DNA from 3 places in the Shinella sedimenti genome. Region 1 is predicted to be linked to each of the others. Evidence: predicted binding sites of a transcription regulator. Region 1 holds the regulator's gene; each other region holds the start of a gene.
The links. Region 1 encodes PhoB, which activates phosphate uptake and scavenging genes when phosphate is short. Its sites were predicted from a motif close to TGTCATNNANCTGTCAT; they were not measured.
Positions count from the first base shown of each region.

Region 2: the regulator PhoB is predicted to act here: its motif matches at 4,126-4,142, upstream of MKI86_RS00085 (ceramide glucosyltransferase).
Region 3: the regulator PhoB is predicted to act here: its motif matches at 7,051-7,067, upstream of ppk2 (polyphosphate kinase 2).

Region 1 covers NZ_JAKVIN010000003.1:322,151-331,955, reverse strand. The annotation lists gene argF (ornithine carbamoyltransferase) at 1-299, opposite strand, end outside; gene MKI86_RS08995 (aspartate aminotransferase family protein) at 329-1,519, opposite strand; gene MKI86_RS08990 (GcrA family cell cycle regulator) at 1,944-2,483, shown strand; gene phoB (phosphate regulon transcriptional regulator PhoB) at 2,610-3,293, opposite strand; gene phoU (phosphate signaling complex protein PhoU) at 3,313-4,041, opposite strand; gene pstB (phosphate ABC transporter ATP-binding protein PstB) at 4,092-4,907, opposite strand; gene pstA (phosphate ABC transporter permease PstA) at 4,921-6,249, opposite strand; gene pstC (phosphate ABC transporter permease subunit PstC) at 6,246-7,730, opposite strand; gene MKI86_RS08960 (hypothetical protein) at 7,732-7,896, opposite strand; gene MKI86_RS08955 (PstS family phosphate ABC transporter substrate-binding protein) at 7,896-8,930, opposite strand; gene phoR (phosphate regulon sensor histidine kinase PhoR) at 9,120-9,805, opposite strand, start outside.
Region 2 covers NZ_JAKVIN010000001.1:12,604-22,408, reverse strand. The annotation lists gene kdsA (3-deoxy-8-phosphooctulonate synthase) at 1-550, opposite strand, end outside; gene MKI86_RS00100 (VOC family protein) at 552-1,445, opposite strand; gene MKI86_RS00095 (NAD(P)/FAD-dependent oxidoreductase) at 1,630-2,835, shown strand; gene MKI86_RS00090 (acyltransferase family protein) at 2,861-3,973, opposite strand; gene MKI86_RS00085 (ceramide glucosyltransferase) at 4,216-5,367, shown strand; gene MKI86_RS00080 (TetR/AcrR family transcriptional regulator) at 5,374-5,967, opposite strand; gene MKI86_RS00075 (MFS transporter) at 6,083-7,306, shown strand; gene pyrG (CTP synthase) at 7,351-8,979, opposite strand; gene secG (preprotein translocase subunit SecG) at 9,125-9,646, opposite strand; gene tpiA (triose-phosphate isomerase) at 9,778-9,805, opposite strand, start outside.
Region 3 covers NZ_JAKVIN010000005.1:81,036-90,840, reverse strand. The annotation lists gene MKI86_RS12760 (O-acetylhomoserine aminocarboxypropyltransferase/cysteine synthase family protein) at 21-1,382, shown strand; gene MKI86_RS12755 (isopenicillin N synthase family dioxygenase) at 1,598-2,638, shown strand; gene MKI86_RS12750 (SfnB family sulfur acquisition oxidoreductase) at 2,706-3,920, shown strand; gene MKI86_RS12745 (LLM class flavin-dependent oxidoreductase) at 4,150-5,562, shown strand; gene MKI86_RS12740 (FAD/NAD(P)-binding protein) at 5,565-7,025, shown strand; gene ppk2 (polyphosphate kinase 2) at 7,180-8,088, shown strand; gene MKI86_RS12730 (CorA family divalent cation transporter) at 8,098-9,111, shown strand; gene MKI86_RS12725 (FAD/NAD(P)-binding protein) at 9,253-9,805, shown strand, end outside.

The DNA of each region.
Region 1 (9,805 bases):
ATGGCGTCGACATAGCGCGACAGGACTTTGGCCGTGTCGCCGATCGTTTCGGCGCGGCCGAGCTGCATTTCCGTGCCCGACAGGAACAGCGTCTCACCGCCGAGCTGGCGCATGCCGACGTCGAACGAAACGCGCGTGCGGGTGGAGGGTTTCTCGAAGATCATGGCAAGCATCTTGCCGGCCAAAGGCTTGGTTTCGGTGCCGGCCTTGTTGGCGGCCTTTCGCGCATGCGCATCGTCCATGATGACGCGGAGATCGCTTTCCGAAACGGCGGAAAGATCGAGAAAATGCTTGGCCATGATGTATCCTGTCCCAGTCCCTTGTGCGCTCAGGCAGCCTTGGCGGCGCTCAGCTTCTCGGCGGCCCGCTCAATGCGGGCAAGCCCTTCGCGTGCATCTTCCGCCGTGGTGATCAGCGGCGGCAGAAGGCGCAGCACATTGTCGCCCGCCGGTACGGCAAGCAGCTTTTCAGCGCGCACGGCCTTCAGCAGATCGGCGACAGGAATCCGCGCCTTGATGCCGAGCATCAGGCCCTCGCCGCGCACGTCCTCGATGATGTCAGGGAAGCGATCCTGCAGCGCCGCGAGGCCCTGACGGAACACCAGCGCGACATCACGCACATGCTCCAGGAAGCCATCGGCAAGCACCACGTCGAGCACGGCATTGCCGACGGCCATGGCGAGCGGATTGCCGCCATAGGTGGAGCCGTGCGTGCCGGCCACCATGCCGGATGCCGCTTCGGCCGTCGCAAGGCACGCACCGAGCGGGAAACCGCCGCCAATGCCCTTGGCGATTGCCATGATATCGGGCGCAACGCCGGAATGCTCATAGGCGAAGAAGCGGCCCGTGCGGCCAACGCCCGTCTGCACCTCATCGAGGATGAGCAGCAGGCCGTATTCGTCGCAGAGCTGGCGCAGCTCCTGCATGAACTCCTTCGGCACCGGCCTGAGGCCGCCCTCGCCCTGAACGGGCTCGATCAGGATTGCGGCGGTTTCCTCGGTGATCGCGTCCTTTACGGCGGCGATATCGCCGAAGGGAACCTTCAGGAAGCCCGCCGCCTTGGGGCCGAAGCCCTCGATGTACTTTTCCTGTCCGCCCGCGGCGATGGTCGCGATCGTGCGGCCATGAAACGCGCCTTCGAAGGTGATGATGTGGTATTTGCCGGGATGCCCCTTGGCGAAATGGTAGCGGCGCGCGGTCTTGATCGCGCATTCCAGCGCTTCCGCACCCGAATTGGTGAAGAACACCTTTTCCGCGAAGGTTGCGTCCGTCAGCCGCCGGCCGAGGCTTTCCTGACCCGGAACCTCATAGAGGTTGGAGAGGTGCCAGACCTTGTCGGCCTGCTCCTTCAGCGCGGAAACGAGATGGGGATGACCATGCCCAAGCGAGCTGACGGCCACGCCGGCGGCGAAATCGAGATATCGGTCGCCCTTCTCGTCGACCAGCCAGACGCCCTCCCCGTGCGTGAACCGGAGCGGCGCACGCATATAGGTTTCATAGAGCGGCGCGGCATCGGCCATGGCGCGTATCCTCCAAAAGGGATGCGGAAAAGAAATTCAGGGGCTTGACTTTCCGATTGCCAGAAAAATCAAAAGCCGCCTTGCGGCGGCATGCTGCACTATCTGCATTTCATGTCGTGATGTCAATAAAATGCATAGCTCCAAATCGCACTGAACCTCCCGCAGGGTGAGGATTCACGGCATCCATGGACAGTGTCGCTATCGAGTCACACCCTACCAGCAAGTTGGGGAAAACTCCGAAATCGATTCGCCCCGATTCCCCCGACTCTTGTCACAGAGTCCCCCGGACTCTAGGTTAAGGGCCAATTACTAGACTGCATGCGGCGGAACTAGTCACCACCAGAGTTAGGGCGCTCAGGCTGCGAATTCGTTCGTGGCGCGATGAGGGATTCCCGCATAGCGAGCGCCGAACGGAGACGAGAGCATGAACTGGACAGACGAGCGGGTCGAGAAACTCAAGAAGCTCTGGAGCGAGGGCCTCAGCGCCAGCCAGATCGCTGCGCAGCTCGGCGGCGTGAGCCGCAACGCCGTCATCGGCAAGGTGCACCGGCTTAACCTACCGGGCCGCGCCAAGGCTGGCGGCACGCCGGCTTCGGCCCGTCCGAAGCGCCCGGCGGCGACCACCCCGCGCCCCTCGAACTTCGCAGCGCGCCCGGCCAACGCCCCCCGCCCGGTCAGCCGGCCGGTGGGCAATGCGCTCACCAAGGACGAAGTCGACACCGATTTCGACGTAGAGACCGAGAACCTGCCCGTCGTCATCAGCGGCAAGAACGTCGTGGTACCGATGTCGCGCAAGCTGGAACTGACGCAGCTCACCGAGCGCACCTGCAAGTGGCCGATCGGCGATCCGCTGAACGACGACTTCCATTTCTGCGGCTGCGAATCCCCTGACAACTCGCCGTACTGCACCTATCACCAACGCCTCGCCTACCAGCCTTCGGCCGAGCGCCGCCGCGCGCGGTGACATTAGCGACAGAAGAATAGAAACGGGGCCGGAAGGCTCCGTTTTCGTTTGTGCGGCAAGTGGCACGCCGAGACGCAAACAGGCCCCGAAGGGCCCATTTCCGTCCTCGGGAGGAATTGCGTTCGCTCAGGTTTCCAGCGAATAGCCGGCGCCGCGGACCGTGCGGATGACATCCTGCATGTTGGCGAAGTTGAGCGCCTTGCGCAGACGGCCGACATGCACGTCGACCGTGCGCTCGTCGACATAAATGTCATGCCCCCAGACACCGTCGAGAAGCTGCGAGCGTGAGAAGACGCGGCCGGGCGAGGTCATCAGGAATTCCAGGAGGCGGAACTCCGTCGGGCCGAGGCGCACTTCACGCGTGCGGCGATGAACGCGATGCGTCTCGCGATCGAGTTCGATATCCCCGCAGCGCAGCACCGTGGACACGACTTCCGGCTTGGCACGGCGCAGCATTGCCCGCACACGGGCGACGAGTTCCGGCGTGGAGAAGGGCTTGACCACATAGTCATCCGCACCCGTGGCCAGGCCACGCACGCGTTCGCTCTCCTCGCCGCGCGCCGTCAGCATGATGATCGGCAGGCGCTCAGTTTCCGGCCGCTGGCGCAGGCGCCGGCACAGCTCGATGCCGGAAACACCAGGCAGCATCCAGTCAAGGATGAGAAGATCGGGCATGCGCTCCTGCAAGCGCATCTCCGCCTCGTCGCCGGACAGGATCGTATCCACCTCGAAACCTTCCGCCTCGAGATTGTAACGCAGGAGGACGCTCAGCGCCTCCTCATCTTCCACGACGGCTATTCTGGGCACCATGTAGAGAACCCTATCCAGTTTACTCGGAAGCTTCGGAGACATCGGCCGTGACGACGGATGTCGAGGTGTCGTCCTTCGGGCGCTCGCCCTCGGGCTGGGAGCCGGTCGCCATGTAATAAATGGTTTCGGCAATGTTGGTCGCATGGTCGCCGATGCGCTCGATGTTCTTGGCGCAGAACAGGAGATGGGTGCAGGGCGTGATGTTGCGCGGGTCTTCCATCATGTAGGTCAGGAGTTCGCGGAACAGCGAGGTGTAGATCGCATCGATCTCGTCGTCGCGCTCACGGATGGCCTTGGCCTTGTCCACCGAACGGGTGGCGAAGACATCGAGTACTTCCTTGAGCTGCATCAGCGCCAGTTCGGCCAGATGCTCGAGACCGCGGGCAAGCTTGCGCGGCATGCCCGAGCTCTGCACGGCAATCACGCGCTTGGCAGTGTTCTTGCCGAGATCGCCGACGCGCTCCAGCTCCGCGGCAATGCGGATCGTGCCCATGATTTCGCGCAGGTCCGCCGCCATCGGCTGGCGCTTGGCGATGGTGACGATCGCCTTCTCGTTGATCTGGCGTTCGGCATTGTCGAGGATCACGTCCTCGGAAATGACCTTCTGGGCCAGCGCCGCATCGGCGGAAACAAGGGCGCGGACCGAATCCGCCACCATCTGCTCGGCCGTGCCGCCCATTTCGGAAATGCGGCGGGAGAGATATTTCAGTTCTTCGTCGTAAATCGAGACAATATGGGTCGATGACATCGTTCTGTCCTTAATACACGCGGGTTTCAGGGGCTAAGGCGACGAAAACGTCAGCCGAAGCGGCCCATGATGTAGTCCTGCGTGCGCTGGTCATCCGGGTTGGTGAACATCTTGTCGGTGTCGTTCTCCTCGACGAGGTTGCCGAGGTGGAACATGGCGGTGCGCTGCGACACGCGGGCCGCCTGCTGCATGGAGTGCGTCACGATGACGATCGTGAAATTGGTGCGCAGCTCGTGGATCAGTTCCTCGACCTTGGCGGTGGCGATCGGGTCGAGCGCCGAGCAGGGCTCGTCCATCAGGATGACTTCCGGGCTGACGGCGACGGCGCGGGCGATGCACAGGCGCTGCTGCTGACCACCGGAGAGGCCCGTGCCGCCTTCGTGCAGGCGATCCTTCACCTCGTTCCACAGGCCGGCCTTCTGCAGGCTCTGCTCGACAATGGCGTCCATGTCGGCCTTCGCCTTGGCGAGGCCATGGATGCGCGGACCATAGGCAACGTTCTCGTAGATCGACTTAGGAAACGGGTTCGGCTTCTGGAACACCATGCCGACGCGGGCGCGCAGTTCCACGACGTCGATGTTCGGATCATAGATATCGTCGCTGTCGAGCGTGATGCGGCCGGTCACGCGGCAGCCGTCGATCGTGTCGTTCATGCGGTTGAGCGTGCGCAGGAACGTCGACTTGCCGCAACCCGAAGGGCCGATGAGCGCGGTAACGGTGTTTTCGCGGACGTTGAGGTTCACGTCGTAGAGGGCGCGCTTCTCGCCGTAATAGACCGAAACGTCCTTGCCGATCATCTTGTAGGAAATGTCGTTCATTTGTCTGTCCAGGGCTTTCTCGACTGCTGCTTCTGACATCATGTTCATATGACCGGTCCTTCTACCAGCGTCGTTCGAAACGGCGGCGCAGGAGGATCGCACCGACATTCATGAGGATGAGGAAGATGAGGAGCACGATGATGGCTCCCGACGTGCGCTCCACGAAGGCGCGTTCGGCCTCGTTCGCCCACATGTAGATCTGCACCGGAAGAGCCGTTGCCGGGTCCATCGGCGTTGCCGGGACGTCGGCGACGAAAGCGACCATGCCGATGAGGAGCAGCGGCGCGGTTTCGCCGAGCGCATGGGCAAGGCCGATGATCGTGCCGGTCAGGATGCCCGGCATGGCGAGCGGCAGGACGTGATGGAACACGGTCTGCATCTTGGAGGCACCGAGCCCGAGTGCTGCTGCACGGATCGAAGGCGGCACGGCTTTCAGCGCGGCGCGGGTCGCGATGATGATCGTCGGCAGCGTCATGAGGGTCAGCACCAGACCGCCGACCAGCGCCGCCGAGCGCGGAAAGCCGGCAAAGTTGATGAAGACGGCGAGACCGAGCAGACCGTAGACGATGGAAGGTACGGCGGCGAGGTTGTTGATGTTGACCTCGATGAGATCCGTGAAGCGGTTCTTCGGGGCAAACTCTTCGAGATAAATCGAGGCGGCCACGCCGATCGGCAGCGACAGCACCAGCACGATCAGCATCATGTAGAGCGAACCGATGAGGGCGACGCCCACGCCTGCGGCCTCCGGACGGCTCGATGCGCCGTTGGTGAAGAGTCCGGTGTTGAAGTGCTTGGAAAGGGCGCCGCTTTCGGCAAGCTGGTTCATCCAGCCGACCTGCTTGTCGGAGACCTTTCGGTTCGTTTCGGGCACGCCGAGATCGATCTGCCCCTTGAAGGCGGAGTCGAGATCGCCGTGCGCCAGGAAGGTGACGTTCTGCGTCGTGCCGATGATCGACGGATCGGCCGTCACGAGATTGCGCAGCTGCACCCGCACGCTGTCGGAAATCATGCCGTTGACGGCTTTCAAGCCGGCGCGGTCGTCTTCGCTGACGCCGAGCACCTTGGCGAGCGCGTTGCGCGCCACGACGGGGTAGTTCGCGGTCACGAGCTTCTGCGGATTGGTGGCGCGCTCGTTGTTCTTGTCGATGATCTGCTGCGAGAACTCGACCGGGATCGTGATCATCGTCTGCTGGAATGCGGTGTAGCCTTTGGAGACGACCGAAAACAGCAGGAGGAAGAGGAACAGGAGGCCGAAGGCGATTGCTGCCATTCCGTAGAAGCGGAAGCGGCGTTCGGCGGCATAGCGGCCACGCAGGCCGATATCGCGGCGTTCGGGCTTGGCGGAGGCGCCGACGGCAGCCATGGAGGGGCTGGTGGAGACCTGGCTCATTCGTACTGCTCCCGGTATTTGCGCACGATGTAGAGGGCGTAGATGTTCAGGCAAAGCGTGATCGCGAACAGCGTGATGCCGAGCGCGAAGGCCACCAGCGTCTGCGGCGAGGTGAATTCGAGGTCCCCAGTCAGCTGGTTGACGATCTTGACCGTCACCGTTGTCATCGGCTCGAACGGATTGAGCTGCATGCGGGCGGCGACACCGGCCGCGAGCACCACGATCATGGTTTCGCCGATAGCGCGCGAGGCAGTCATCAGCAGTGCACCGACAACGCCCGGCAGTGCGGCCGGCATGATGACCCGCTTGATGGTTTCCGAGCGGGTGGCACCGAGACCGAGCGAACCGTCACGCAGGGCGCGCGGCACTGCGGTGATGATGTCGTCCGATAGCGAGGAGACGTAGGGGATGAGCATGATGCCCATGACGATGCCGGCCGTCAGAACGCTCTGCGCCTGGATGAAGCTCGCATAGTTGCCCGTGACGAGGCCGTTCAGCTGTGCGGAGATATCGCGCAGGAACGGGCCGACGGTGATAAGGGCGAAGAAGCCGTAGACGATGGTCGGGATGCCCGCGAGCACTTCGAGCAGCGGCTTGGCGATGGAACGCACGGTCCGCGAGGCGTACTCCGACATGTAGATGGCGGCGAAGAGACCGACCGGCACGGCGACCAGCATGGCGACGAAGCCGATATAGAGCGTGCCTGCAAGCAACGGGATCAGGCCGAACTGACCGGCCGACGCCGTGGCGCCCGCTGCGGCGAAGCGCGGATCCCAGGTCGTTCCGAAGAAGAATTCCCAGGCCGGAACCATGTTGAAGAAGTGGATGGCTTCCGTCGCCATGGAGGCCACAATGCCGACCGTCGTCAGGATCGCGATGGAGGACGCCGCGATGAGGCTGACCAGCATCACACCCTCCACGCGGTTGCGAGCGCGGAACTTCGGCGCAATGGCGCGATAGGAGAGGAAGGCGCCGGCAAGGGCCGCGATGATGACGAGGATCGACAGGAAGGTGCTGCTCGCCTGCGTCATGCGGTTGAGATCGTCGGCGGATGTCAGCATGTACGGCGCCGGATCGGCCGCAAGCGGAACACCCTTGGCAGCCAGAACGGTGCGGGCGGTCGCGCTATCGGCGAACATCGCTTCGCGCTCCTGGGCCGACAGCGTGTTCAGGCCGCGCGAAATGGCGCCGATCATGTTGTAGGCGAGGTTCTGCTCGGCCTGCGACGTGGCCTTGACCTCTTCAGGAAAGCCGCCGCGAACCGTCGAGCTGATGTAGATCGGGCTTGCGATGATCCAGACCAGTATCACGACGAGAGCCGGCAGGATCGACCAGATAGCGACGAAGGAACCGTAGTAGCCCGGACGCGAATGCAAGCTCGAGAGCTTGCCGCCGGCAAGCGCGTTGGCGCGCCAGCTTCCGAAAAGATAGCCCGCCACGCCGATCACGGCGATGATGAGCAAAAGAAAGGAAATACTCATTTTAGGAAAGTCTCCTGGCGAGATCATCCGCCCTGAGCGTGCCAAATCGCTCGCCCCGACCGTTCGACAGGGCGCCCCATTCCCGGTCGAAGAACATGACGTGGGCGTCGCCGCCCGAAAGCCAGAGGTCGCCGCGGCGCAAACCGCCGCGGCGACCCAAGGTCATTACATGATCTTACCGTCAGCGAAGGCCTTGCGGATTTCTTCGCGCTCGGCTTCCGGAGCGGCAACGAGGCCGTATTCAGCCAGCGGAGAGTCGGGGCCGATCATGTCGTCGCTCGTGAAGAACTCGACATATTCCTTCAGGCCGGGGATGACGCCGAGATGCGCCTTCTTGACGTAGAAGAACAGCGGGCGCGAAACCGGGTATTCGCCGGAAGCGATCGTTTCGGTCGACGGAACGATACCGTTGACGGTGGCGACCTTCAGCTTGTCGGCGTTGTTTTCGTAGAAGGACAGGCCAAAGACGCCGATGCCGGACTTGTTGGCAGCGATACGGGCGAGCGTTTCGGTGTAGTCACCGTCGATATCGACAGCCAGGCCGTCCTTGCGAACGGCGACACACTTGGCGTGCTGTTCCTTTTCGTCGGAAACGGCAGCCTTGATCGCGTCAAGCGCGCCGGCATCCTTGCAACCGGCAGCCAGGATCTTCTCTTCGAAGACTTCGCGCGTGCCGTGCTTTTCGCCCGGGATGTAGGCGGCGATTTCGGCGTCCGGAAGGTCCTTGTTGACTTCCGACCACTTCTTGTAGGGATTGGCGACCAGCTTGCCGTCAACGACGACTTCGGCGGCGAGGCCGAGATAGAGATCCTTCGGAACCAGCTTCAGATCGGCATTGCCGCTGTCGGTTGCGAAGACGATGCCGTCATAGCCGATCTTCACTTCCTGGATCTCTGTCACGCCAGCGGCCTTGCAGGCCTCGACTTCGCTTTCCTTGATCGGACGCGAAGAATTGGCAACGTCGATGGTGTTCGGGCCGACGCCCTTGCAGAATTCCTTCAGGCCGCCGGAAGAGCCGCCGGATTCGACGATCGGGGTCTTGAAGTCCGGATAGGTCTCGGCAAACGTCTCGGCGACGATCTTGGCATAGGGAAGAACGGTGGAGGAGCCGGCGATCTGGACCTGGTCGCGCGCAACGGCAACGCCTGCGAATGCGGCGGAGGCTACAAGCGCCGCAACTGTGAACTTAAGAGATTTCATCTGGGTTCTCCCGAAGAGGACATATGTGGGAAGCGCTCGTCTGGCGCTCTCTGCCGCTGACCGGCGGCTTCTCTCTACGCCCCGATCGCCATCCCTTTTATGTCAGTTTCGCGAAACATTTGTGACAGGGTAACCGACTGAAAATAATCGCTTATTCCAGACAGGCCCGATACGTCGTGACAGTTTGTGTCAGAACTTCACCGTAAAGACGGTTCCCTTGCCCACCTCGGACCGCACCACGAGGCGTGCCTTGTGGCGGGTAAGGATATGCTTGGCGATCGCAAGCCCAAGGCCCGTGCCTTTCTTGGACCGGCTGGCCTCGACATTAACCCGGTAGAAACGTTCTGTGATGCGCGGCACATGTTCAGGAGGAATGCCGGGGCCGTAATCCTTAACGGAGACCTCGACGGGCGCCCCGCCGGTGCCGCCGGAGAGCGCCACGTCGACGCGCTTGCCATCCTGGCCATATTTGCAGCCGTTCTCGATGAGGTTCTCGAAGACCTCCACGAGTTCGTCCCGCTCGCCAGAGACGAGAACGGGATGGGCGGGCAGGTCGAGCACGATGTCGACGCCGAGCTCCGAGGCCAGCGGCTGCAGACTGTCGCGAACATGGGCGATCAACGGTACGAGATCGACGGTCTGATCGGGCGCAACATTCGACCGCAGCTCGAGGCGTGAAAGCGACAGGAGGTCATCGACAAGCCGACTCATGCGCGTGGCCTGTTCATGCATGATGCCGAGGAAGCGCTCGTGGGCCTTGGTATCGTTTTTTGCAGGGCCTTGCAGCGTTTCGATAAAGCCGCGCAGCGAGGCGAGCGGTGTGCGCAGTTCATGGCTGGCATTGGCGATGAAATCGGACCGCATGCGATCGATAC
Region 2 (9,805 bases), on a different contig from region 1:
AAACGAGCGTGTTGTAGCCGAAGGAGGCGCCGCGCTCGCACAGAAGCACGTTCGGATTGCCGCTCTCGGTGAACTTCGCGAGTACGTTCTTCATGTCCCAGGGTGCAAGAAACTGGCCCTTCTTGACATTGATCGTGCGCCCGGTCTTCGCGGCGGCGACCAGAAGGTCGGTCTGGCGCGACAGGAAGGCCGGAATCTGCAGGATATCGACCGTCTCGGCGACAACCGCACACTGCTCTTCCGTGTGAATGTCGGTCAGTACGGGAAAGCCGAAATCCTTCTTCAGGTCGGCGAAGATTTCCATGGCGCTGTCCAGCCCGATGCCGCGCTTGCCGGAAATCGAGGTGCGGTTGGCCTTGTCGAAGGACGACTTGTAGACGAGACCGATGCCCAGCTTGTCGGTCAGTTCGACGAGCGTTCCGGCGATCATGTAGGCGTGGTCGCGGCTTTCCATCTGGCAGGGGCCGGCAATCAGCGAGAAGCGCTTGTCCTGCGCGAAGGTAACCTTCTTGGCGCCTTCGCCGACGACGACGGTGGAATTCGTTTTCATGTCATTCTCCAAAGACGAAGAGAGCACCCTGGCCCGGCGCCGGCGGCAACATGAGCCGGCCATCGCGCTCCGTAAAGACGACGCCCCGCTCGATCAGCAGTTGGCGGCAGTCCGACAGGCTGGCAACCGTGAAGACGACCGCCCGGCCCTTCAGCCCACGGTCCGTGCCGGCTTCGGGCGTGATCCCGTAAAACCCTTCCAGCCCGGCATCGTTGAGCACGGTAATGCGGCCGCGCGGTGTCGAGACCGACATGCCGAAGGACATGGCCTCGATCTCACGCTCATCGGCAGCTTCCTGCACCAGATACTGGAAATCCGTGGGATTCTGTTCGGACAGCACCACCTCGGAAAGCGCGGTTACGCCGTTCGCGTGCGCCTCGAGCGCCTTGCGGTCGGCGGGCAGCGGCAGGATGCGCTGCGAGGCGAAGAAGAGGAAGTCGGGGCTGCGCAGATCGGCCGCGAAAGCCAGCCGGAAGCTGCCGGTCGCGGACGTCCCGTCGGGCAGAACCATTTCGCGGGAGAATTCCAGCATAGCGCCGCCGGAAAGGCCGGCCGCGGAGTAGCGCCGGTCGTCGTCGCGCGCGTCGCTGGTCGCCATGGCAATGCCGGAAAAGCCATCCAGCCCGCGGCGGAAGCGGAAAGCCTGATCGCGCGCGACGAAGGCATTGCCCTCGCGCGCCGCTTCTTCGCATTCCTCGCGATTGGCAATGCCGAGCGGTTCCAGATAGCTGCCGTCCGACAGGAACACGCAACAGTTTTCGGTGCCGAAAGGATGGCGCGCATCCTGGGCGACGGTAAATCCCAGCGCCGTCAGTCTTTCGCGGGCAATTGCGAGGTCGGACACCGGCAGCACCAGATGGTCGATCGGGCGGGGCGTTCTCGAACTCACGGTCATGGGCAGATAATCCGGTCGTGTTTCAGGCGCCCCGTGCTTTGCATGCTTTCGGCCCGCAATGCAAGCGCCGGCACAAGCGCGGCGCCGCATCGGGAACTTTTCCGCCGCACCGACATTGCAACCGCGCATTTCAGCATCGGAGCCAGTCATTTCCAGTTCCCGCGACATTACCCAACAGCGCCAGTTGCACGAATCCCGGCCGCTCTGGGCCGACACGCCGCGCATCGGCATTCGCGCCGCACACACCCCTTCGAAGAGCGAGTATGACGTGATCGTCGTCGGCGCCGGCATTTCCGGTGCCCTCGCCGCACATGCGCTCACGGACGGGAGGCGTTCGGTTCTGGTCGTGGATCGCCGCACACCCGTTCGCGGCAGCACGCTTGCCAGCACGGCCATGATCCAGCACGAGATCGACATCCCCCTGCACAAGCTTGCCGGCATGATCGGCGTGGAGAAGGCCAATCGTGCCTGGCGCCGGTCGGCCCGCGCCGTCGAGCAATTGACGCGCATCGTCACCGATCTCGGCATTTCCTGCGCCTTCGAGCGCAAGAAGACGCTGTTCCTGGCGGGCGACGAATATGGCAGCCGCGCGCTGCGCAGCGAGGTGGAGGCGCGGCACGTCGCAGGCATCGAAGCCGATTTCGTCGACGCCGCCGCGCTCGGCCAGCAATTCGGGCTCGACCGTACCGGCGCTATCCTCAGCGATATCTCCGCATCCGCAAACCCGGCCCAGATGGCCGCGGGCATTCTGCGCGCCGCGGTCGCACGCGGTGCGGAGCTGGTAAGCCCGCTCGAAATAACCGACCTGCGCGCCACCGGCGACGGCGTCTTTCTCGCGGCGGCGGAGGGCAAGATCCTGTCTGCCGGCCACATCGTCTTCTGTTCGGGCTACGAATTTCTCAAATCGCTCGCTCAGGAGGACCATTCCGTCGTGTCCACCTGGGCGCTCGCCACCCCACCCGGCACGGACGCGCCCGGCTGGCTGAAGGACTGCATCGTGTGGGAAGGTGCCGACCCCTATCTCTATCTTCGCAGTTCACGCGACGGTCGCCTGATCGTCGGCGGCGAGGACGAGGAGAGCGAAACCGCCTACGCATCGCCCCAAAAGCTCGCAAGCAAGGCCAAGGTCATTCGCCGTAAGGCAGAAGCCATGCTCGGCACGGCCCTGCCCGATCCCGAATTCGTCTGGGCCGCCCCCTTCGGCACCACCCGCACGGGTCTGCCGCTCATCGGCGCCGTGCCCGGTCTCGACCGGGTCTTCGCCGTCATGGGCTTCGGCGGCAACGGCATCACCTTCAGCCAGATAGCCGCCGAAATCGTCTCCTCTGCCATCAGCGGCCACGGCGATACCGACGCCGACCTTTTCGCTTTCGGAAACGGCGCGAGCTGATCGACGTGCGGGAGAAAGACGACGCTCAGCTTCTTGCTTCCCCAGGAAACGGCAGCCGAGCCAATACCCTTGCAAAAGGTGGCTCCATCGTCGCTCTCAGCGTTGCCTCGAACCTGACGATCAACCATGCAAGAAGCAAAACAATGGAAACAGCGATCAGAAGAGCTGGATATCGCCCTAGCCCCATGCCGACGAACGCTGCGATCAGAATCGCCCCAACCGTCTGGTGAACCAGATAGAGTGGATAGGTAATCAGCCCAAGGCTTCGAATCACGTGGGCGTGTTTTCCCAAGCGAGAAACAAGCGCCTTGTTATAAAGCACACTTGCGAACATTAACGCCAGTATTCCCAGCCAGAAGGACAACAGCCAGAATAGTCGCTGAGGAACGATTACCTCGTCGTAGGATCTCATATTCCAGGTAATTTGGGCGATAGACCCCAAAATTCCGACACTGATCAACGCATAGACCAGCTTGTCCAGCCCCAGCCGCCACCATCTATGGAGGCCGACTCCGATAGCGAAAAAGACACCGTACCGCAGCATGGTGAGCTCCGAGAACCGGTCCGGCGCGGGAAGAAGTTCAAACACTAGGTCTCCAAAATTGAAAACCGCGCTCACCACGGCAACAATCAGCATGAATGGCGATAACCAGAGTGTTTTACCGGCAGAAATGAAGAGCAGTACGATAGCGTAGAACGCGATCTCCACCCCCAACGTCCAGTAGACATGGTCAATATATGGGCCAGCTGGAGAGAATAAGACGCTCTTTGCCCACTTTATAATATATTCGCTCACTGAATCGTTGTCAGAGATCAGAAGACAGAACAGAGATATCGTCGCGCAAATCCACGCGGCAGGTACGAGCCGCAAAACACGACCGTGCAGAAACCGCCTGCCGGTGACGTTCTCCGCGCTTAACAATATGACGAAGCCGGACAGAACGAAAAAAATCTGCACCCCGATCCAGCCGTAGCTCGGAATGCCCCCGATCTCCGGATAAGCAACGATTCCGCCGGAAATCTTGTAAGAATCTCCGGAAGGTATGCCGATCATATAAACCAGATGAAAAACTAGGACCGCCGACGCTGCGAAGAATCGGACCAAATCCAGCCCGATCACGTATTTTTCAGATCGCATGCAGCGCACTCCGGTATCCCGAGCAAACGACAATCAACCACATTTACAACAACCCGCATAGGTGTTTCGCCGCCATGCATTACAAGATTATCGCGCGCAAGCGTGGTCACACGGGCCATGAATGCCGCGCGATGACGGCCGGGAGATAGTACCGTCATTCCCGTGTCATGTGACAGTGATGTTTCTTCACGCGTAACCAACCCGGCGTCCGCCAGATGCGGCGCTCACAGGAGTTTGCGTGAATGGACATGGCTCAGGCCTTCGCCCTTGCCTCGGGCGCCCTCGTTGCGACCAATCTTGCCAGCATTCTCATCGCCGGCAGGCGGCTCAAGGCGACAGGCTTCCCACCACCGGACCTGCGCAAGAAACCGTCCGTCTCCATCGTCATTCCCGTTCGCGGCATCGAGAACTTCACGTCCGAGACGCTGTCGCGCGCCTTTCGCCTGAACTGGCCGAATTACGAGCTCCTCTTCTGCGTCGCCCACGGCAATGACCCGGTCATTGCCGAAATCGAGAAGACGGCAGCGGATTACCCGGCCGTTGCCGCGCGCATCCTCATCGGCGACGACCGCATCAGCGCCAATCCCAAACTCAACAACTGCGTGAAGGGCTGGCAGGCGGCGCGGCACGACTGGGTGATTCTTGCCGATTCCAACGTGCTCATGCCGGAGGATTACGTGCAGCACCTGATGGGCGGGTGGCGTAGCGATTCGGGCCTTGTCTGCTCGACGCCGCTCGGCTCGCGGCCGGATGGCTTCTGGGCGGAGGTGGAATGCACCTTCCTCAACACCCAGCAGGCCCGCTGGCAATATGCCGGCGAAGCGCTTGGGCTGGGCTTTGCGCAGGGCAAGAGCATGCTGTGGTACAAGCCGATGCTGGATGCCAATGGCGGCATCCACGCGCTCAATGCAGAGATCGCCGAGGACGCTGCCTCCACCAAGCTGGTCAACCGCCTCGGCCTCAAGGTGCATCTGGTGTCCTCGCCTTTCGAACAGCCGCTCGGCCGCCGCACGGGCCACGACATCTGGTCGCGCCAGTGCCGCTGGTCACGCCTGCGCCGCGTCACCTTCCCCGGCTTTTTCGCACCGGAAATCCTGCTCGGCGTCCTACCACCGCTCTCTCTCGCCCTGATCGCCGTGGCGCTGGGCTACGGCACCCTGCCCTCTGCGATGCTGCTGGTGCTTGCGGGCATTTACCTGCCAGAACTCGCGCTCGCCTTCGCCAAGGGCTGGCGCCTGTCGCGCTGGTCGGTGCCGGCCATGATCGTTCGCGACGTCATGCTGCCGGCCATCTGGCTGCGCGCCTGGCTTGGCGGTTCCATCGACTGGCGCGGCAACACCATGACCATCGGCACCACTGCCTGCGAACTGGAGGAAGCGCCCGCAAGCCCTTGAGCGGGGTCACCCCTTGCCGGCGCGCAGTCCATCCAGCACCGTTCTGAACGCGTCGACGGCTTGCCGCGACGTCTCCTCGGGCGTCTGCGAATTGGCGATCCAAAGGGCGGCGTGACTGCTTGCGCCATTGATCAGCCGCGCCGCCGCTTCCGTATCGATCCCCACCATGAGGCCATCGGCCTTCAATTGCTCGATGCTGGAACTGAGCGCGGCAATGCAGCCGTTGCTGGTCGGCCACTGCGAGATGTCGCCCAGCACCGCCGGACCGTCGCGGAACATGATGCGCTGGATTTCCGGCTCCAGCGCCATTTCGATATAGGCGACGCATTCGTCCACGAAGCCTTGCCAGCGGTTCGGCGCGGCGGCGGAGATGCGGTTGAGGCGCGCCGTCATCTCCGCGTCGATCTGCCGGATGACAGCCTGGAGAAGCCCCTTCTTATCGCCGAAATGGTGGTACAGCGCGCCCCGTGTCAGGCCCGCCGCCGCCGTAAAGTCATCCATGGACGCGCCCGCATAGCCGACCGTCCCGAAGGCGTGGCGGCCGGCGGCGATGAGCTTTGCCCGTGTTTCCGCGATCATTTCCTCGCGCGGCTTGCGCATGGCATCTCCCTTCCACATACGCCTCGTATTTTATTTGACATACGCTACGTATGCAATTACCCATTCACATACGCCTCGTATGTAGGCAATAATCATCAATAGGCAGGAGCAGGCCATGGCCAACCCCTACAAAGAAATTTTCAGCGTGCCCGGCACCAAAGGTTTTTCCGCCGCAGGCTTTTTCGCGCGTCTTCCCATCGCCATGGCGCCGATCGGCATCGTCGCCATGCTGTCGCAGGCGCATGGCGAATATTGGCTTGCCGGCGCCGTGTCGGCCACCTTCGCGCTCACCAATGCGCTGATCGCCCCGCAAGTCTCCCGGCTTGTCGATCGCTACGGACAGTCTGCGGTACTCACGCCCGCAACGGCCATCTCCGTGCTCGCCTTCCTGACGCTGATTGCAGCCACCAACCAGGGCTGGCCGGTCTGGACGCTCTTCGCCTCCGCATTTTTCGCTGCAACCATGCCCAGCATGCCGGCCATGCTGCGCGCGCGCTGGACCGGGCTTTTCCGCGACCGGCCGGAGATGAACACCGCTTTCGCCTTCGAATCGGCGGCCGATGAACTGGTCTATATCGCCGGCGCCTCGCTGTCGGTCGGTCTCGCCGTTGCGCTCTTTCCGGAAGCCGGCATGCTGGTCAGCACCGTGTGCCTCGCGCTCGGCACCCTCGCCTTCGTCCTGCAACGCGCGACGGAGCCTGCGATCCGCACGGCAAGTGGCGGCAGCCCGCAGACGTCGGCGATCCGCCTGCCGGCGGTACAGATCATCACGCTCGCGCTCGTCTTTGTCGGCGCCACCTTCGCCACGGCCGAGGTCAGTGCGGTGGCGATCACCAAGGATCTCGGGCAGCCCAACGCCGCAAGCCTCGTCATCGGCGTCTATGGCGTCGGTTCCTTCATCGTCGGCCTCCTGCTCGGCGCGATCAACCCGTCCATGCCGCTGCAAAAGCAGATGATGATTGCCGTGACAGTGCTCGGCCTCACCGCCCTGCCGCTGCCCTTTGCCGGTACGGTGCCGGTGCTGGCAATCGCGTTGTTCATAAGCGGCATCGCGATTTCGCCGACCTTCATAACCGCCTTCGGGCTGGTCGAGCGCCGCGTGCCGGCGGCCATGCTGACGGAAGGTGTCACATGGGTCACAACGGGTATCGGCATCGGCATGGCGCTGGGTGCCTTCGTGGCCGGCTGGGCTGTCGATACGTTCGGCCCGCAAAACGGCTTCTGGGTGTCCATCGCCGCCTGCGTCGGTGCCGTGCTGACGGTCGCACTCGGCCAGCGCACGCTCGCCGGAGGGGATTGTAATGATGGTGCCTGCCCGCTGCCGCAAGCAGCAGAATAACAAAAAGCCCGGCAGAAATGCCGGGCTTTTTTTGAAATCCTACCTCAAACGAGGCGGCTCTGTTCCAGGGCCGCTTCGATGAAGCTGGCAAACAGCGGATGCGGATCGAGCGGGCGGCTCTTCAATTCCGGGTGGTACTGAACGCCGATGAACCACGGATGATCGGGATATTCCACCGTTTCCGGTAGCACCCCGTCCGGCGACATGCCAGAGAACACGAGGCCGCAGCTCTCCAGCTTGTCCTTGTAGTCGACATTCACCTCGTAGCGGTGACGGTGACGCTCGGAAATATCCGTCGAGCCGTAGATATCGGCAATCTTCGTGCCGCCCTTCAGCGATGCGCGATAGGCGCCAAGCCGCATCGTGCCGCCGAGATCGCCCGACGCCGAACGCTTCTCAAGCTCGTTGCCCTTCACCCATTCCGTCATCAGGCCGACGACCGGCTCTGCCGTCTTGCCGAATTCGGTCGAGGAGGCCTTCTCGATGCCAGCGAGGTTGCGCGCGGCTTCCACGACGGCCATCTGCATGCCGAAGCAGATGCCGAAATACGGCACCTTGCGCTCGCGGGCGAAGCGCGCCGCGTTGATCTTGCCTTCCGAGCCGCGCTCGCCAAAGCCGCCGGGCACGAGAATGCCGTGCACCTTCTCCAGATACGGCGCCGGATCTTCCTTCTCGAAGACCTCCGACTCGATCCATTCGAGCTTGACCTTGATGTGGTTGGCGATGCCGCCGTGATAAAGCGCCTCGATGAGCGATTTATAGGCGTCCTTCAGGCCGGTATACTTGCCGACGATGGCGATCGTCACTTCGCCTTCCGGCGTGCTGATGCGGTCGGAAACGGTCTGCCAGGCTTCCAGGCGCGGCTTCGGTGCCGGCTCGATGCCGAAGGCGGCCAGAACCTCGTCGTCGAGGCCTTCCTTGTGATAGGCAAGCGGCACGTCGTAGATCGAGGCCACGTCGAGCGCCTGGATGACGGCGGTCGGACGCACATTGCAGAACAGCGAGAGCTTGCGACGCTCGGCTTCCGGAATTTCGCGGTCGGCACGCACCAGCAGGATATCGGGATGGATGCCCATGGCCTGCAATTCCTTGACGGAATGCTGTGTCGGCTTGGTCTTCAGCTCGCCGGCGGCCGGGATATAGGGCATCAGCGTCAGGTGAACATAAACGGCCGTGCCGCGCGGCAGGTCGTTGCCGAGCTGGCGGATCGCCTCCATGAAGGGCATCGCCTCGATATCGCCCACCGTGCCGCCGATCTCGCAAAGCACGAAGTCGTAATCGTCATTGCCTTCGGTGACGAAGTTCTTGATCTCGTTGGTGACGTGCGGAATCACCTGCACGGTCGCGCCGAGATAGTCGCCGCGGCGTTCCTTGTCGATGATGTTCTTGTAGATGCGACCGGTGGTGATGTTGTCGGTCTTGGTGGCCGAGCGGCCGGTGAAGCGCTCGTAGTGGCCGAGGTCGAGGTCGGTTTCCGCACCGTCGTCGGTGACGAACACCTCGCCGTGCTGCGTCGGGCTCATGGTGCCCGGGTCAACGTTGAGATAGGGGTCAAGCTTCCGAAGGCGAACGCGGTAACCGCGGGCCTGAAGGAGAGCTCCCAGTGCTGCTGCAGCGATGCCTTTTCCGAGGGAAGAAACCACGCCGCCTGTGATGAATACATATCGCGCCATGGGAGTCACCGGATACCTTTTCAAAATCGATTCCGCCACCGAAAAATCACCTTGGGTGTGATTTCGGAAGTCGCAATCGGCGTTTTACACAGAAGAAGGCCGGTTGGTTTTGCCAACCGGCCGGATTGTTTTTGCTTGCTTCGGCTTACTGGCCGCTCGGGACGCCGGTGTTGCCGCCGGTCTCCGCTGCGCCACCCGTCGTGGCGGGCGTTTCGCCCGCGCCGGTGGTGGCGTTGCCGCCTTCGGTCGGAACGGCGTCGGTGCCGGTCGTCGCGGGCGTCTGGTTGGTGGTGTTGCCCGTGCCCTGGCCCTGAGTGCCCTGGTTCTGAGTGCCCTGGTTCTGCTGGGCGCCGCCGTCCTGCTGGCTCTGGCCGCCGCCGAGCGCGTCGAGAACGCCGCCGGTGCCCGTCGTGCCGGGAATACGGTCGAGAATGTCGGTCGGGCGCGTCTCGTAACGGGAGTAGATTCCCATGCCGAGCGCCAGAACGAAGAACAGCGTCGCGAGGATCGCCGTCGTGCGCGTCAGGGCATTGGCCGTGCCGCGCGCCGACATGAAGCCGGAGCCGCCGCCAATGCCGAGGCCGCCGCCTTCCGAGCGCTGGATCAGCACGACGCCGATCAGCGCGACGACGACCATGAGATAAATGACGAGCAAGATGGTCTGCATGTTTAGCTATCCCGGCCAAGCGGCCAAATTTCAGGTTTGCGGCTCAATATACCAAGCCGTGCGCCATTCCAAGCCCCAGCGGTCAATCCGCCTGCCCTTTTGCAGGCAGACGAAAGAGGCTGCAAAAGGGCTTATGCCGTCAGCGCTTCATAGGCCCGG
Region 3 (9,805 bases), on a different contig from region 1:
CTCATCAAAGGAGAAATGTCATGACGATTCATCAATCCCCAGAGGTCGCCGAGCAGGATATCATCGACGTTCCCGCGGGAAACGCGACCTTCAAGAGCCGTCATCCCGAAACCATCGCGCTCCACGGCGGAAGCTTCCGGTTCGATCCGACGACGGGCGCGGTCGCGGTTCCGATCTACCAGACTTCCTCGTTTCAGTTGCCCGGCACCGAAGGGGCGGACAAGCTCTTTGCGCTTGAGGCGCCGGGCCATCTTTATACCCGTGTCTCAAACCCGACGCAGGATGTCTTCGAGCAACGCTTGGCCGAACTGGAGGGCGGTGCGGCTGCGCTGGCGGTTTCCTCGGGACAGGCGGCGTCGGCATTCGCTATCCTCAATCTTGCGCGTGCCGGAGACAATATCGTCAGCGCCGCGGGCCTCTACGGCGGCACCTGGGCGCTGTTTGCCGCTACGCTCAAGAGCTTCGGCATCGAGACGCGCTTCGTCGACGCTGCCGATCCTGAGGCGTTCGAGAAGGCGACGGATGAACGCACACGCGCCTACTACGCTGAATCCCTGCCAAACCCGAAGCTGGAAGTCTTCCCGATTGCCGAAGTCGCTGCAATCGGCCGCCGGCACGGCGTCCCGCTGATTATCGACAACACTGCCGCTCCCTTGATCATCCGGCCGCTGGAGCATGGCGCCGCTGTCGTCGTTTATTCGACAACGAAATATATCGGCGGACACGGCACCTCTATTGGTGGCGCGATCGTCGATAGCGGCAGCTTTCCCTGGACGGAAAACCCGGCGCGGCAGCCGAATCTCACGGAGCCCGACGCGAGCTATCAGGGCAAGACCTGGATCGAGAAGGCGTCGGCGATCGGCTTCCACCCCTACATCCTGCGTGCCCGTGCCGTGCTGCTGCGCGACATCGGCGCTGCAATCAGCCCGCAGAATGCGTTCCAGTTCATTCAGGGCCTCGAAACCCTGCCGTTGCGTCTGCGCCAGCACAACGAGAATGCGGTGAAGGTCGCCGACTATCTCAAAGGCCATGCCAAGGTCGAGCGCGTCATCTTCCCGAAACTCCAGGATGGAACGGCCCGTGCCCGTGCCGAGAAATACTTCAAGCCCGGTCATTTCGGTGCGCTTATCGGTTTCGAGCTGAAGGGCGGGCGCGAGGCGGGGCGACGCTTCATCGACGCGCTCCAGCTTTTCTACCACCTCGCCAATATCGGCGATGCCCGCTCGCTGGCGATCCACCCCGCAACGACGACCCATTCGCAACTGTCGCAGGACGATCAGCTCGCGACAGGAGTCACGCCCGGCTATGTGCGCCTGTCCATCGGCCTCGAACATCCCGACGACCTGATCGCCGATCTCGGACGCGCCATTGCACTGGCCTGATCCGTCCGTTCGATCGGCATGGCTCCGGCGTACCTCCTCCCGCGCCGGGGCTTCCCTTGCGGCAACGCCGGTTGCGCAAAAAGAAATGCATTTCACCTTTAACCGCATAAAAAAGATAGAATTTCTGTATTTGCGCGGGGCGACCGCTAGTCTCGTGTCAGATCACGGGCGCGGCGGATTTTCCGGCCACGCCAGAACAACGCGGGACCTTCGATATGACGATACACACCAAGCCGGTTCATCTGCCGACGATCGATTTTTCACGATTCTACGGCGATGCCGCAGAACGCGATGGTTTCATCCGGGAACTGACCGGCATTCTGCATGATCACGGCTTCTTTTACCTCACGGGCCATGGCGTTCCGCAGAGTCTGATCGACGATGTGATCGCGGTTTCGAAGCGATTCTTTGCCCTGCCGGAGGCAGACAAGCTGTCGATCGAGATGGTGAAGTCGCCGCATTTCCGCGGCTACAATCGAGCCGGATACGAGCGGACCCGTGGCGAGCAGGACTGGCGCGAACAGCTCGACATCAACACCGAGGGCGAGGCTGTCGAGGGTGGCGTATACACCCCCTGGGACCGGCTTCACGGACCCAATCAATGGCCCGAGGCACTGCCGGAGTTGAAGCCGCTTCTCCTGCGCTATCAGGCGGAAGTCACACGCATCGGCATCGACGTGCTGAAGGCGATCGCGCTTTCGCTGGGACAGCCGGAAAATGCCTTCGCCGACATCTACGAGCCGACGCCGTCGCAGCTCCTGAAGATTATCCGCTATCCGGGCCGCGAGGCCGCCGGCAGTGACCAGGGCGTCGGCGCGCACAAGGATGGTGGTTTCGTTACGGTCCTGCTGCAGGATACGACGCCCGGCCTGCGCATCCGCACGGAAGAGGGTGTCTGGATCGAGGCGCCTCCGGTGCCGGGCACCTTCGTTATCAACAGCGGCGAGCTGCTCGAACTCGCGACAAACGGTTTCGTGCGCGCCGACGTGCATGATGTCGTCACGCCGCCGGCCGGCGTGGAGCGCTTCTCGGTCGCCTTCTTCCTCGGCGCGCGTTACGACGCGATCATCCCGGTTATTCCGCTGCCGGAAGAACTGAAGCGCGGCGAGCGCGGCGTCACGGTCGATCCGCTCAATCCCATCTTCCGCGAGGTCGGCGTCAACCACCTGAAAAGCCGTTTGCGCTCTCACCCCGATGTGGCCGAGCGGCACCATACCGACCTGCTCCATCTTCTGGAGAAGCCCGCGAAAGCATGATGCAGGTCGCCGTTTCCAGCGCCGCCACACGAGCGCCGATACCGCCGTTACTTAGAAAGGAAGATCCATGAGCAGCGTCACCACGCTCGTACAGCCTCCCAAGGCGGCCAATCGCATCGCAAGCGAGGAAGACGCGCTGTCGGTTGCCCGCACCCTTGCGGCTGAATTCGCCGGAGGTGCCAGTCGGCGCGATTTCGAACGCGCGCTGCCGCACGAGGAATTGGACAGGCTTTCCGACTCGGGCCTACTCGCGATCACGGTTCCAGCCGAATACGGCGGCATCGACGTCTCGAATGCGGTGCTTGCCGAGGTCACAGCGATCCTGTCGGAAGCCGACAGCTCGATCGGGCAGATTCCGCAGAATCATTTCTATATCCTCGAGGCCTTGCGCCATGACGGGAGCGAGGCGCAGAAGCGCTTCTACTTCGGCCGCGCCCTTGCCGGCGACCGTTTCGGCAATGCCCTTTCGGAAGTCGGTACGAAAACGGTCGGGGACTACAACACGCGCATTACGCCTGACGGGGCGGGCTTTCGCATCAACGGGCGGAAGTTCTATTCGACGGGTGTGCAGTTCGCCCACTGGGTAACGGCCTTCGCCGTGGACGACCAGGAGCGGCTGACGATGTGCTTCGTGCCGCGTGAGACCGACGGCATCGAGATCGTCGATGACTGGGACGGTTTCGGTCAACGCACCACGGGAAGCGGTACGACGATCCTGCGCGACGTCTATGTTCCCGCCGATGCCGTCGTGCCGCATCAGAAGGGCTTTGAACGGCCGGGTACGATCGGGTCGGTCGGCCAGATCATCCACGCCGGCGTCGATCTCGGCATTGCCCGCGCCGCCTTCAAGGAACTTATCGGCTATGTGCGCGACAAGGCACGTCCCTGGATGGATTCGCGCGTCGAGCGCGCCGCAGATGATCCGCTGACCATTGCACGCATCGGCGATCTGGCGATCCGTATTGAGGCGGCCGAGGCGACGGTGGAGCGGGCCGGGCGGAAGATCGACCAGGCGCAGGTGAGCCTCAACGCGGACAATGCGGTCGCCGCAACGCTCGCTGTCGCCGCTGCCAAGGTGCTGACGACGGAGCTGGTCATCGACGCAACGAACGTGCTTTTCGAGCTTTCCGGCACATCCGCGACGAAGCGCGGCCTCAACCTCGAACGCCATTGGCGCAATGCCCGTACACACACGCTGCATGATCCGGTGCGCTGGAAGTACCACGTTGTGGGCAACTATCATCTCAACGACGTCATTCCGCCGAGAAACGGAGCGCTGTGAAATCAACCTCGTGGTGGGGGTGGTCGCCTGGCCGCAATCTCTCGGGATTGCGGCCTTTTTTTATCGACCGAGCCCCCATCGGTGTATCTGGCACCCCGAGGGTTCCGTTGAAAAGCGATTTCCATAATTAATCCATATAAAATATGGAATTTCTGTATTTAATAAGCCGGAGCATTATTCTCAGCCAGAACTGGAAGCCACTCGGCATTCCCCACCGCTGGAGACACAAATGGCACGCCACATTCGCTTCAACGCCTTCGACATGAACTGCGTGGGCCACCAGTCACCGGGCCTGTGGGCGCATCCGCGCGACAAGTCCTCGAAGTACAAGGACCTGGACTACTGGCAGGACCTTGCCCGCACGCTGGAGCGCGGCGTCTTCGATGGCATCTTCATCGCCGACGTCGTCGGTTACTACGATGTCTACAAGGGTTCGAATTACCATGCCATCCACCAGGCCGCGCAGATTCCCGTGAACGATCCCCTCCAGCTGGCAGCGCCGATCGCGCTTGCCACGAAGCATCTGGGTATAGGCATCACCGCGTCGACGTCCTTCGAACACCCCTATACCTTCGCGCGGCGGCTTGCGACGGCGGATCACCACACAAAGGGCCGCGTGGGCTGGAATATCGTCACCTCCTATCTGGAGAGCGGGGCGAAGAATGTGGGGCAGGGCGGTCTTCGCCGGCATGACAACCGGTACGAAGTCGCCGCCGAATATCTCGAAGTGCTCTACAAACTCCTCGAAGGGTCCTGGGAAGAGGGCGCCGTTGTGCGCGATAGCCAAAATCGCATCTTCACCCATCCCGAAAAGGTTCACGAGATCGCTCACAAGGGCAAGTATTTCGAAGTGCCGGGCTACGGTTTGACGGAGCCGTCGCCGCAGCGCACGCCGGTGCTGTATCAGGCCGGTGCGTCCGGCCCCGGCAAGGCTTTCGCCGCCGCGCACGCCGAGTGCATCTTCGTGGCCGCGCCGACCAAGGCCGTGCTCAAGGCCTATGTCACCGACATTCGCCAGCGGATTGCCGACGCCGGCCGCGATCCGAAGAAGGTCTATATCTACACGCTCGTCACCATCATTACGGACGAAACGGAAGAGAAGGCGCAGAAGAAATTCGAGGACTACCGCGGCTACGTGTCCTATGATGGCTCGCTGACCTTCATGTCGGGCTGGAGCGGCATCGATTTCGGGCAGTATGCGCCGACCGACGTGGTGGAGAGGATCGAGACCAACGCCATCCACTCCTTCGTCGAGCACATTGCCGGCGGCGACAAGTCGTGGACCATCGACGAGTTGGCACAGTTCGGCGGCATCGGTGGCATGGGGCCGGTCTTTGTCGGATCGCCGGAGCGCATCGCCGATATCCTGCAGGAATGGGTGGCGGATACCGATGTCGATGGCTTCAACATCGCCTATGCCGTCACACCGGACAGTTTCGAGGATGTCGTCGGTCATATCGTGCCAGAACTGCAGAAGCGCGGCGCCTATCCCACGGCCTACAAGCCGGGAACGCTGCGGGAGAAGCTCTTCAGGGAGGGGCCATATCTGCCGAAGTCCCACCCGGCGGAGAGCTACAGGGATATCGAGGCGTTGAAACAGCGCGAAGCCGAGGTGATCCCGGCCGTGAAGATCGCGGGGTGAGCATGACCGTGCCTTTCCAGCACAAAGGACTGGCCCCGCCTGTCTTCGCCATCATCGGCGGTGGCTTCACCGGGGCGGCCTTGGCCTATCATCTCGACGGTCTTGTAGGTGCAGCGGCTGTCCGGATCGTCGTCTACGAGCCGCGTGCCACGCTCGGCGGCGGACTTGCCTATGACACGGCCGAACCGGTCCATCGCATCAATGTGCCGGCGTCGCGCATGTCGCTCATTCCGAGCCAGGGAGAACATTTTCAGGATTGGCTGCTCGAGACAGGCGCGCTCGATGACGATGCGGAAGCGACGACGCCCGATGGGCACGTCTTCGCGCGCCGCTCGACCTTTGGGCGTTACGTTGCAGCCCACCTTCAGCCGCTTCTGGCGGCGGGCGCTGTCGAACATCACAGGGCGCGCGTCGTCGCAATCGAGCCGGCAGGCAAGGCATGGCGGATCGAGGCGGAGGATGGCACCAGCCTCGTGGCCGACCACCTCGTCCTGGCGACAAGCCATCCGGGGCCGCAGGCGCCGGCTGCCATCGAGCGGGCGCTTGCCGGGCACCCTCGTTACGTCGCGGACGCCACGCGCCCATCGGCGCTCGCGGCGATCCGTCCGCGCGACCGTGTGCTTATCGTGGGAACGGGATTGACGGCGGCCGACATCATCGCGGCGCTCGACGCGGCCGGCCATTCCGGCATTATTACCGCTGTTTCCCGGCGCGGGTTGCGCTCGCGCGGCCACAATCTGCTCCCGCAGGAGCCGTTCGGCGAGTTCGTCGATCCGCCGAGCCGCACGGCGCGTGCTTTGTTGCGGCGGGTTCGTCGTACGATCGCGGTTGCGGAGGCGCACGGCGTGACATGGCATGCGGTCTTCGATCCGCTGCGGGCTCAAGGTGGCGACATCTGGCGCGCCTTGCCGGTTGCCGAGCGAAGACGGCTGGTGCGCTTTCTGCGGCCCTACTGGGATGTCCACCGCTTCCGCATCGCCCCACAGGTCGAGGCGGCCATCGAGCAGCGTCTTTCGACTGGTGGTCTCGGCTTTCATGCGGCATCGCTTGTTTCGGTCGTCCGCGAACCGGACGACACGATCGCGGTCACTTTTCGCCCGCGCCGCGGCGGTCTGCCCTTTAAAGGGCGCTACGATGCCGTCGTGCTGGCAACAGGGCCGGGGCATGGCAGCATCCTGTCCAGCCAGCCCTTTCTTGCCGGACTTGCCGAGGCCGGCGTTCTGAAGGTCGACAGCGTCGGTCTCGGCATAGCGGTCGATGCCGAAAGCCGCGCAATCGGCGAGGACGGCGTCAACGTCGGAGATATCCACGTCGCCGGACCGCTTGCCCGCGGCACGTTCGGGGAACTGATGGGCCTTCCCCAGGTGACGGAGCATGCAGTCTTCGTGGCCGAGCGGGTCGCAGCGGCACTGGCTCGGCCTGCCTCGCAAACGGTCACGGCGGGGGAATGCCGGATCGACTGAGGCGCGACGGCATGCACGTGGCTGCCGTCACAATACCTTCATGAAGCCTTCCTATCTCTAAGCCGCGCCGATGCTGGCCTCCCGGCCCGCACGCGCCTCACTGACCCCGGCGGCGGCCGCTTCCGGGCGCAGCTTCCATTGGCGGATACCGGTCATGTTCAACGATAATCATCTGAACCGCATCAAGGCGGAAATTGCCGACAGCTTCGACGAGGAGCTGGAAATGCAGATCGAGGAGGACCGATTGGACGACCTCATCTCTGAGGGCATGTCCGAGGCGCCTGCGCAGACGCTGGAGCGCCGCATCTATTTCCGCGAGCTGTTTCGCCTTCAGCACGAGCTTGTCAAGCTTCAGGATTGGGTTCAGCACCAGAAGCTCAAGGTGGTCGTGCTGTTTGAAGGCCGTGATTCCGCCGGCAAGGGCGGCGCCATCAAACGCGTCACCCAGCGGCTTAACCCCCGCGTCTGCCGCGTTGTCGCGCTGCCTGCACCGACCGAGCGCGAGCGCAATCAGTGGTACTTCCAGCGATACGTGCCGCATCTTCCGACGGCCGGCGAAATGGTGCTGTTCGACCGCTCCTGGTATAATCGCGCCGGTGTCGAGCGCGTCATGGGCTTCTGCACGCCCGACGAACTGGAGGAATTCTTCCGGTCGGTGCCGGAATTCGAGCGCATGCTCGTCCGCTCCGGCATCATCCTTATCAAATACTGGTTCTCGATCACCGACGACGAGCAGGAATTCCGCTTCCGCATGCGTATCCATGATCCGCTGAAGCAATGGAAGCTGTCTCCGATGGACCTGGAAAGCCGCGTTCACTGGGAGGACTACACCAAGGCCAAGGAAGAGATGCTGGAACGTACGCACATTCCCGAGGCACCCTGGTGGATCGTCGAGGCCGTCGACAAGAAGAGGGCGCGCCTGAACTGCATTGCCCACCTTCTTGCGCAGGTGCCCTACGAGGATGTGCCGAAGGCCGCTGTCGACTTGCCCGAGCGCGTGCGGCACGACGACTACATCCGCCGCGAGCCGCCGGACGAAATGTACGTTCCCGAGGTTTTCTGACGCGCGGTCATGTCCCTGGCCCTTCTGAATGAGAGTGAAAGCGGACATGCGCCCGGGCTCGTCGGCGCATGGCGTGGAGAAGGCGGCGGCCGCGTGCGGCCGATCGCGCCGCAGGATCTCGATACGGCACTGGCCGATGGCAGCGGGTGGGTCTGGCTGCATGTCGATCTCGTCGATCAGCGCATGCACGGTTGGCTGACCGGGCGCTGTGCCCTTCCCATCGCCGCACGTGCCGTCCTCGACGGGCACGACGAGAGCCTGGTGCTGGGCCATGAGGCGGGCACCACCCACGGCGTCGTGGTCGACCTGGAACAGGACATGGGACGCGTGACGACTGTCGTCGGACGGCTGCATTTCGCGCTGACCGACCGGCTTCTCGTCACGGCGAGGCGTCATCCGCTCGCCGCGGTGGATAGGGTGCGCCGCTCGTTCTCCGAGGGATTTGCGCCCGCCACGGCCTACGAACTGTTCGAAGGCATTGTCGCCGCCTTCTGCAAGAACACCAATCTTCGGCTCAAGGAGGCCTCGGGCCTGCTCGATACCATTGAGGATCGTATCGTCACCGAACGGCTGAGCGACGAACGGCGCAGCCTGAAGGAGGTCCGCCGTCTTGCGGTCTCCCTGCATCGGCCCGTCGCCGGCATGGTGGCGCTCTTCGATGAGGAGGACCGCGAAGGCTGGATGCTGTCGGAAACCGCTCATGCCGTGCTGCGCAGGCTTTCCCTGCGTCTCGAAAGGCTGGATCGCGAAATTGTCACCGTCAATGATCGCGCCCGACTGCTTCAGGAGGAAATGGCGGCCGAGCTTGCCGATGAGTCCAACCGCAGCCTTCGTGCGATGGCGATCATGAGCGCGCTTCTTCTGCCCGGCACGCTTGTCGTGGGCGTCTTCGGCATGAACACGGCCGGCTTGCCATTCAGCCACGGTGATTCGGGTTTCGGCTGGGCCGTGGCACTTGGGATCGCCGCGACCGGACTTTTCTACTGGTTGCTGCGGCGTGCCGGGATCAGCCTGCGCTTCTGAGGATTGCGAGACCGCGAAAAAGGGGCTTGCAATCTCATCTAAATTCTATTGTTTTAGTAGGGAAATGCAGAGTCACCGCTCGTCCCGCGTGGGGCGAGCCCTGGAATACCGCCTGATGCAACACAGGAGAGGAGCCGACAGATGACGCTTGTTCCAAGCCATTTCGCCCAGCAATCGCGAGAGACCGGAGCCCTTGCCCGCATCGCCGTGGTCGGTCGCGGCTTTACCGGCATGATGACCGCAATTGCCTTGCTGAAGACGTTCGACAGGCCGTTCCACCTCGTACTGCACGATCCCTATCCAAGGATCGATGGCGGCGAAGGCATCGCCCATGCGGCATCGCCGCTGCTGAACAGCCGGGTACGGGATCTCTCCATCGATCCGATCCTGCGCGATGATTTTCGGGCCTGGCTGGAAACGGACGGTCGCTGGGATGCGGGTGGTCAGACAGGCGCCGCTGGCGCGGTCGACCATGCGTTCGTTCCCCGTGAAATTTTCAGTGCGTATGTCTATCAGCGCTTCGCCGAGGCGCTGCGCGGGCGCACCGACGTCATCATGCAGGTCAGCGCGGAGAGCGTGGCCGCCGTCGAGCGGCACGCGCAAGGCGGATTGAATGTCTTCTCCGGCGGGGAGCGCGCGCGCTTCGATGCGGTGTTCCTGGCGACAGGTTATGGCCTGCGCGACGGGCGCGAGG